DNA from 2 places in the Rhizobium sp. WSM1328 genome. Region 1 is predicted to be linked to the other one. Evidence: predicted binding sites of a transcription regulator. Region 1 holds the regulator's gene; the other holds the start of a gene.
What was found. Region 1 encodes HrcA, which represses chaperone genes, less so after heat shock. Its sites were predicted from a motif close to GTTAGCACTCNCNNNNNGNGAGTGCTAAC; they were not measured.
Positions count from the first base shown of each region.

Region 2: groES (co-chaperone GroES) is a predicted target of HrcA. The motif match lies at 2,195-2,223, and genes of this name have one in related genera.

Region 1 covers NZ_CM172788.1:5,277-9,718, forward strand. The annotation lists gene rph (ribonuclease PH) at 1-459, opposite strand, end outside; gene hrcA (heat-inducible transcriptional repressor HrcA) at 588-1,676, shown strand; gene grpE (nucleotide exchange factor GrpE) at 1,788-2,420, shown strand; gene AC2444_RS00045 (nucleoside hydrolase) at 2,485-3,429, opposite strand; gene AC2444_RS00050 (Hsp20 family protein) at 3,707-4,132, shown strand; gene AC2444_RS00055 (BQ00720 family protein) at 4,180-4,437, shown strand.
Region 2 covers NZ_JBYGKO010000005.1:74,257-78,698, forward strand. The annotation lists gene groL (chaperonin GroEL) at 62-1,690, opposite strand; gene groES (co-chaperone GroES) at 1,736-2,050, opposite strand; gene AC2444_RS34690 (usg protein) at 2,326-2,598, shown strand; partial or broken gene AC2444_RS34695 (hypothetical protein) at 2,693-3,030, shown strand; gene AC2444_RS34700 (hypothetical protein) at 2,927-3,493, shown strand; gene AC2444_RS34705 (Crp/Fnr family transcriptional regulator) at 3,494-4,258, opposite strand; gene AC2444_RS34710 (hypothetical protein) at 4,290-4,442, opposite strand, start outside.

The sequences.
Region 1 (4,442 bases):
TTCGACCTTGATCATGTTGCGGCTTTCCATCCATTTCAGGCAGTCGTAAAGCGCGATCCAGCCGCCGGTGATCGAGGCGGTCCGCGTGCCGCCATCGGCCTGGATGACGTCGCAATCCAGCGTGATCTGCCGTTCGCCGAGCGCCTGCAGGTCGACGACGGCGCGCAGCGACCGGCCGATCAGCCGCTGGATTTCCTGGGTGCGGCCGCCCTGCTTGCCGGCGGCAGCCTCGCGCTTCATGCGTTCGCCGGTTGCCCGCGGCAGCATGCCGTATTCGGCCGTGACCCAGCCCTTGCCGGTATTGCGCAGCCATGGCGGCGTCTTTTCTTCGAGACTCGCCGTGCAGAGCACATGCGTGTCGCCGAACTTCACCAGGCAGGAGCCTTCCGCATGCTTGGAAAAATTGCGCTCGAACGAGACCTTGCGCATCTGGTCGATTTTTCTGCCTGAAGGCCGCATTCTTATCTCCTGGAGTTTATTTGACCGCTTCTACGATTGGCGGCGCTCATTTGCAAATTCCCTTTTGCCACGGGTCTTAGTTTGACTTACTTTTCGGGAAGTATCATCAGCACGGGTTCGAAAGCTTCATGGGCATCAGGTCGACGTCGGTTTCGGATGCCGTAGCTGCGCTGGACGAGCGCTCCAGGGAAATTTTTCGTCGCATCGTCGAAGGTTATCTGGAAAGCGGCGAGCCGCTCGGTTCGCGCAACCTGTCCCGTATCCTGCCGATGTCGCTGTCGCCGGCCTCGGTGCGCAATGTCATGAGCGATCTCGAAGAACTCGGCCTGATCTATTCGCCGCATGTCAGCGCCGGCCGGTTACCGACCCAGATCGGCCTGCGCTTCTTCGTCGACGCCTTCATGCAGGTCGGCGACCTCTCGGCCGAGGAACGCGCCAGCATCGACCGCCAGGTGCGGGCCGAAAGCGGCGGCAATCCCGTCGAATCGATGATGAACGAGGCAAGCCGCATGTTGTCGGGCATTTCGCGCGGCGCCGGCCTGGTCATCACCTCGAAAAGCGATCCGGTGCTGAAACATGTCGAGTTCATCCGGCTCGAACCGACAAAGGCGCTGGCCGTGCTCGTCGGCGATCACGATCAGGTGGAAAACCGCATCATCGAGCTGCCGGCGGGCGTCACCTCCTCACAGCTGACCGAGGCGGCGAATTTCCTCAATGCCCATATGTCCGGCCAGACCCTGCCGGAGCTTCGCAAACAATTAAGCCGGCTGAAGGACGACGTCCGTCACGAGCTCGATGCCCTGTCGCGCGATCTGGTCGAGCGCGGCATTGCCGTCTGGGCCGGCAGCCCGGACGAGGGAAAACCGACGCAGCTGATCATCCGCGGCCGCGCCAACCTGCTCGAAGGCCTCGCCGGCGCCGAGGACCTCGACCGGCTGCGCCTGCTGTTCGACGATCTCGAGAAGAAGGACAGCCTGATCGAGATCCTCAATCTCGCCGAAAGCGGTTCGGGCGTCCGCATCTTCATCGGATCGGAAAACAAGCTCTTCTCGCTGTCCGGCTCGTCGCTCATCGTCGCGCCCTATCGTGACGATGACGATCGCATCGTCGGCGCTGTCGGCGTCATCGGCCCGACGCGGCTCAATTATTCCCGCATCGTGCCGATGGTGGACTATACAGCCCAGCTCGTCTCCCGCCTTTCGCGCAACCAGCTTTGACGCCGCAACTGCCAAGCACGCGGAATTTTCGCTTCTTTGTCACGCAGACTTGATTTTTTTCGGTCAAACCTCGATATCGGGCGCATCTGAAGACACCAACCGGAGACCGTCATGACCGATGACACGACGAAAAACGGACCTGACGCAACTGCGGCGGATGCCGCAGCCGACGCTACCGCCTACGTCGAGAACGAAACTGCGCAGGAAGAGGCCGCCCAGCCGGACGCGCTTGAGCTTCTGAAAGCCGAAAACGGCGAACTGCGCGACCGCTATCTGCGCCTTGCTGCCGAGATGGACAATCTGCGCCGGCGCACCGAGCGCGAGGTGAAGGATGCCAAGTCCTATTCCGTCGCGGGCTTTGCACGCGACATGCTCGCCGTCTCGGACAATCTGCGCCGCGCGCTCGATGCCATCCCTCCGGAGACCAGGGCTGCGGCCGATGCCGGCCTGAGCACGCTGATCGAGGGTGTCGAGATGACCGAGCGCGCCATGCTGTCGGCTCTCGAGCGCCACGGCGTTCGCAAGCTGGAGCCGGTTGGCCAGAAGTTCGATCCGAATTTCCATCAGGCGATGTTCGAGGTACCGAACCCCGACGTGCCGAACAACACGGTCGTCCAGGTCGTGCAGGCAGGCTTCTCCATCGGCGAGCGCGTGCTGCGCCCGGCCATGGTCGGTGTCGCCAAGGGCGGCCCGAAGCCGGCGGAAGCCGAAACCAACTCCGTCTTCGACGAGAAAGACGCCTGAGAACACTTCCCTAGCGCGTCCCATGGGACGCGCGGCGCTCTGGCGGAGAAGGGGAACGAAAGAGTCAGATGCGGGCGAAGCGTTCGATCAGCAGATCGAAAAAGCCATCCGCATCGACATGGCGCATAACCTTGGCGTTGCGCTTGCGCTCGGTCACATGCCACCAGTCGACGACCGTCATGCCGACGGTGAGTTCGGACTGGACCTCGATCTCGACATTGCAGTCCCGGCCCTGGAAAAGCTCCGGCTTCAGCAGGTAGGCGACGACGGTCGGGTCGTGCAGCGGCCCGCCGTCGGAACCGTATTTCTCGATGTCGAAGCGTTCGAAGAATTCGAGCATCTCGACCATGGCCTTTGCCGGCGCCGTGCCGATCTCGGCCATGCGTTTCACCCGGTCCTTGCGGGTCAGCAATTGATGCGTCACATCTAGCGGCATCATCACGATCGGAACGCCTGAGCGGAAGACGATATCGGCGGCTTCGGGGTCGACATAGATGTTGAATTCGGCCGCCGGCGTGATGTTGCCGCCCTCGAAGAAGCCGCCGCCCATCATCACCAGTTCGCGGATGCGGGGGATGATGTCGGGCGCCTTCTGGAAGGCCATGCCGATATTGGTGAGCGGCCCGAGCGTGCACAGCGTCACCGTGCCTTCAGGCTCATGGCGCAACGTCTCGATGATGAAGTCGACGGCATGGCCAGGCTGCAGCGCCATCGTCGGCTCGTTCAGCTCCGGACCGTCGAGGCCGGTCTTGCCGTGCACATGTTCGGCCGTCACCAGCTTGCGGGCGATCGGTGCGTCGGCGCCGGCGAAAACCTTCGTCTCCGTCCGTTCGCAAAGCTCGCAGACGATGCGCGCATTGCGGCTGGTGAGCGAAAGCGGCACGTTGCCGGCGACCGTCGTGATCCCCAGCACCTCCAGCTCATCGGGACTGCCGAAGGCCAGCATGATGGCGGCCGCGTCGTCCTGGCCGGGATCCGTGTCGATGATGATCTTTCTTGCGCTTGCCATTCCGATCGTTCCATCCTCGCACTGCGTGATATCGGGCATGCACCGATTTCTTCACGTCCCGTCACAAATCAGCACAATCCGCGCGGGCATGTTTTGATGCGAGGCAGCAGGCGCTTTGTCAAGGAAAGAGCCTGACGTCAGCTTAAAATTGAGAAGGTGGCGCCGACACGTCGCGCCCCATGCCTTGCAGCGCCGGGCTCCTCTCCCCATATTAGCGGCATCCGGATGCTGCCGTTAAGGTCCGGGATGGTCGCTTGCATCAAGGACTTGAAAAGAGATGAGCCGTATTACCCCTTTCGCCAGCCCGCTGCTTCTGGGCTTCGATGCCATGGAAAAGACGTTGGAGCGCATTTCCAAGGCGAGCGACGGATATCCGCCTTATAATATCGAACGCATCGGCGCCGACAGCGGCGCGCCGGAACGCCTGCGCATCACCCTTGCCGTGGCCGGTTTCAGCGAGGAGGAGCTCGATGTCTCCATTGAGGAGAACCAGCTTCTGATCCGCGGCCGCCAGGTCGAACAGGGCGAGCGGGATTATCTTTATCGCGGTATCGCCGCCCGTCAGTTCCAGCGTACTTTCGTTCTTGCCGACGGCATGCAGGTGCTGGGTGCGGCCCTGAAGAACGGTCTGCTCTCCGTCGATCTAATTCGTCCGGAACCCGCGCGCATGGTCAAGAAAATTAACATTTCGGTCTCACAGTAGCACAACGGTTTGTCGAACCGTTGGTCCCTTCTCCCGGAGGAACAGGAATGTTGATGAAAGAAGCCACGTCTCACTTGACCAAATCCGAGCTTGCCCACATCGGCAACGGCGAGGTCGCCTATATCAGAAAAATGCGCACCGATGAGGTCGCCAAGTGCTTTCCCGAGGCGCCGGATATCGATCCGACCGTCGATCTCTGGGCACTCTTCGGCGCCGACGGTACGCCGATCCTTTTGACGGACAACCGTTCGAGCACCTTCTTCAAGGCTGCCGAGGACGAATTGAAGACGGTCAGCCTGCACTGACCGTC
Region 2 (4,442 bases), on a different replicon from region 1:
ACGGATATGAAATGTAAGGGAAGGCCCGCTGTGGCGGCCTGCGCGGGCCTTCCCGCAGGCCTTAGAAGTCCATGCCGGCCCCAGCGGGCAGGGCGGGGGCGGCATCCTTCTTCGGCTTTTCGGCGATCATCGCCTCAGTTGTGACCAACAGACCCGCGACCGAGGCCGCATCCTGAAGCGCGGTGCGCACCACCTTCGCAGGGTCGATCACGCCCTGCGCGTATAGATCGCCATATTCGCCGGTCTGGGCGTTCCAGCCGAAGGACAACTCCGACTTTTCGCGCAGCTTGCCGACGACGATCGAACCTTCGGCGCCAGCATTTTCGGCGATCTGACGCACCGGCGCCTCGATCGCCCGACGGACGATGTCGATCCCGACGCGCTGATCGTCGTTGGCCGTCGGAAGACCGTCGAGCGCCTTGACCGCACGCAGCAGGGCGACACCGCCACCGGGCAGAATACCTTCTTCGACGGCAGCACGTGTCGCATGCAGCGCATCGTCGACACGGTCCTTCTTCTCCTTGACCTCGACCTCGGTCGAGCCTCCGACGCGGATGACGGCAACGCCGCCGGCGAGTTTGGCGAGGCGCTCCTGCAGCTTCTCACGGTCGTAGTCGGAGGTGGTTTCCTCGATCTGAGCGCGGATCTGGGCGACCCGTCCATCGATCTCCGCCTTGGAGCCGACGCCATCGATGATGGTGGTGTTTTCCTTCTCGATCGAGACCGTCTTGGCGCGGCCAAGCATGTTGAGTGTCACGTTCTCCAGCTTGATGCCGACGTCTTCGGAGATCACGGTACCGCCCGTGAGGATGGCAATGTCTTCCAACATGGCCTTGCGGCGGTCGCCGAAGCCTGGGGCCTTGACGGCGGCGATCTTCAGACCGCCGCGAAGCTTGTTGACGACGAGGGTCGCAAGGGCTTCGCCTTCCACGTCCTCGGCAATGATCAGCAGAGGCTTGCCGGACTTCACCACGGCTTCCAGGACTGGAAGCATCGCCTGCAGATTGGAGAGCTTCTTCTCGTGAATGAGGATGTAGGGCTCTTCGAGCTCGACCCGCATCTTGTCCTGGTTGGTGACGAAGTACGGGCTGAGATAACCACGGTCGAACTGCATGCCTTCGACCACTTCCAGCTCTGTCTCTGCGGTCTTGGCTTCCTCGACGGTGATCACCCCTTCGTTGCCGACCTTTTCCATCGCTTCGGCGAGATACCTGCCGATTTCCTCGTCGCCATTGGCCGAAATGGTGCCCACTTGGGCGATTTCCGAATTGCTGGTGATCTTGCGGGCGTTCGCCTTCAGTTCCTTGACAACGGCGTCTACGGCAATGTCGATGCCACGCTTCAGGTCCATCGGGTTCATGCCTGAGGCGACAGCCTTTGCACCTTCCTTGACAATGGCCTGGGCAAGGACGGTCGCCGTCGTGGTGCCATCGCCAGCGAGGTCATTGGTCTTCGACGCCACCTCGCGCAGCATCTGGGCGCCCATATTCTCGAACTTGTCTTCCAGCTCGATTTCCTTGGCGACGGATACTCCGTCCTTGGTAATCCGGGGCGCTCCGAACGATTTGTCGATTACGACGTTGCGTCCCTTCGGGCCGAGCGTAACCTTCACGGCGTTTGCCAGAACGTCGACCCCACGCAACATGCGTTCACGGGCATCGGTATTGAATTTGACTTCTTTCGCAGCCATTGTTCACTCCTTCAATAGGCAGCTTTTTGACTGATGAGCGGCGTGTTACGCGGCCTGCTTCTGTTCGGCCTGGGCTTCGATGATGCCCATCACGTCGCTTTCCTTCATGATCAGCAGGTCTTCGCCGTTGATCTTGATCTCAGTGCCTGACCACTTCCCAAACAGGATGCGATCGCCGACCTTGACATCGAGCGCCTGGATCTGACCGGCTTCATTGCGAGCGCCAGAGCCTATGGCGATAACTTCGCCTTCCTGCGGCTTTTCCTTGGCGGTGTCAGGAATGATGATCCCGCCCTTGGTCTTCTCCTCAGAGTCGACGCGGCGGACGAGAATGCGATCATGCAGCGGTCTGAACGACATGTTTTCCTCCATGGACAAACAAGATGACGTTGACCCCGCGCCGAACCAGATCACCGGTCCAGCCGGGTGCGAAGCCTCTTCGAGCGTTTCGCGCGAAAGATTTATTTTCTAGATTTTCCGATTTCAAGAGGGTGCTGCAGAAAAATTAGCAATCTCGCACGTCGGCTGCTAACGTGCTGGAAAGGAACAATAAGGCATGGGTTTCCGTTTGAAAAACAGTTGATGACCGGGCGCACTCGCGGCATCCGTCCAACGTTACGAAAAGGAGATGAAGCATGCAGTTTTCGTCGGATCTTGAGCGGCAACTTAATGGTTATGGCCTCACTACAGCGCATATCCTGTATCACATCCCCGATTTTGAAACCGTCCTGCAAGCGTACGTCTGGCAGGACTACGATCTGGCGCCGAATTTCCCGGAGATGCAGAAGTTCCTCGATTATTGGCAGGCCAATCTCGACGGGCCTCTGCACTCGGTACGCTATACCCATCAGCGTCTCATCGGCCCGAACGAATGGCGGCGCGTCGACGGCGAGTTCAAGCTGCACTGAATCTTGAATCCGGATTTTTCTCTTCCCAATTCTCCGAGCGATCGAGGCTCCACGAGCTCGGTCGCTATCGAAGGTCTGTTTAGAGTGAGATGATATGGAAGAGCAGATCAGGAATATCGGAGACCTCAGCATCGAGGAACGGGAAGAGGTCTTGTCGATGTCGCTACGGCCCTCGAGGGCACGGCACGTGAGGCCTTTGCTGAAGGTAACCCGCACTTTGCAGCGCTTTGGGCCAATATGGCGCAAGCAATCCGCGTCAACGCCAATGAGCTGGCTCGTGACGATTTGACAAACACCGAACGTATCTTGCGGCAAGCAGCTGCCATGATTGGCGAGATCTGCATCCCAGGAACTGGCGCTGGTCCTCGTGAGTTTGCGGCTGAAGCCAACCTTCCTGGATCCACAGTTCGAGCTCGGTTACTTCGATCTTGAGGCGATGACGGGATTCACGATCGTCCCCCAGCCAGTTAGCGTTTTCACACGGTCGGGGCCATTTTTCTCGCACGGCGGCGAGCCGTTGGGCCGACGGTGCCGTGGAACCGAGACGGCTGTCAAATCTTTTGCCATTGCTTTGATCGAGATAAGGCAGATGAACACGAAGATAAAACCCGAACGCGCCGAAATCCTCCGTCTTCGCGCCCGCATTGTCGCCGTCGAGCGCGCAACCCTCGCAGCACTCGAACTCGTCCTCCTCCTTAAACCAAAAGAGCTCGAAGCTTTCCTCGAAAGCCGAAGGAAAGAATTATCGCAGAACTATTTGGACGAGACGTTCGCGACGGATTTGGTAGATCCGGCTGAACGAGACTTCGTCGCTGAAGAGGTGGAAAGATTGATGCGTGCGCTTCAATCGGAAATGGATTTCAAGGGTGGAGTTTCAACTCCGGAAAGCGGATGATCAACGCCACGGGCCTATAAGCCGCTCGTACTCTGCTTCCGATACACCGTAGCAACCGTTAGACCGTTTGGCCAAGCCAGCACGGTCAATGATCTCGATTGTGCCCCGGCTGGCCTTGATGAGCCGCTCTCCTTCAAGAATGTGGGTTGCATCAGTGACGCTGGGCCGTCTCACGCCCAGCATCAGCGACAGAAAGTCGTGGGTGAGGGAAAGGGGTGACCCCAGACGATCTGCCGACATCAATATCCAGCGGGCGAGCCGTTCTTCAACGTTGTAGCGGGCATTGGCGTAAGCGGTCTGACCGACTTGCAGCTGGAAGACGTGAACATAGCGCAGGAGAAGCTTTCGCAGGGATTCGCTCTCGTCGATCGCTCTCAAAAGGGGTGCGACCGCTATGCGTCTAGCTGGACCGCCAACCTGCATGAATGTCTTGTGTGGCGTTTGCATGGCGCCAAGGATGACCGGCACGCCGATAAGCCCTTCGTAGCCCTGCGCACCGATCTCGGCCGAGCCGTAAACCTCGTCAGGCATTACCGTCGAACCCAAGCCGCCGTCCAGAAAGTATACGTGGGTCAGCGGTCGCTGGCTCTCTATGCACACATCGCCCCTGTTGAGGGCGACGGGCTCGAGGTGATCCCAAAGCAAATCCCCATCCGCTTGCGATAAGGCGCGGAGCAATAGGTTCGATCGGCCAGCGGGCAATGTAGACAGTTGGTTCATGGTAAAATCGTCGAAATAGCTTTTGGCAGAACGCATGACAGCCATCAAGAGTTCAGTATAAGATTGAAAATGGTCTTCAGTTTTCAGAGGCGACACGTAGCTGTCGGAGGCGTTCGTTCTTCTCCTCGCGTCGTCTGCGTTCCTCTTCAGCGGCTTCGGCCGCGGCCTTGTTTGTTCGCTCGAATGCTTCCGCGCGTTCCTGCACGGTCAGAGTGCGTCTGTCCTGCTT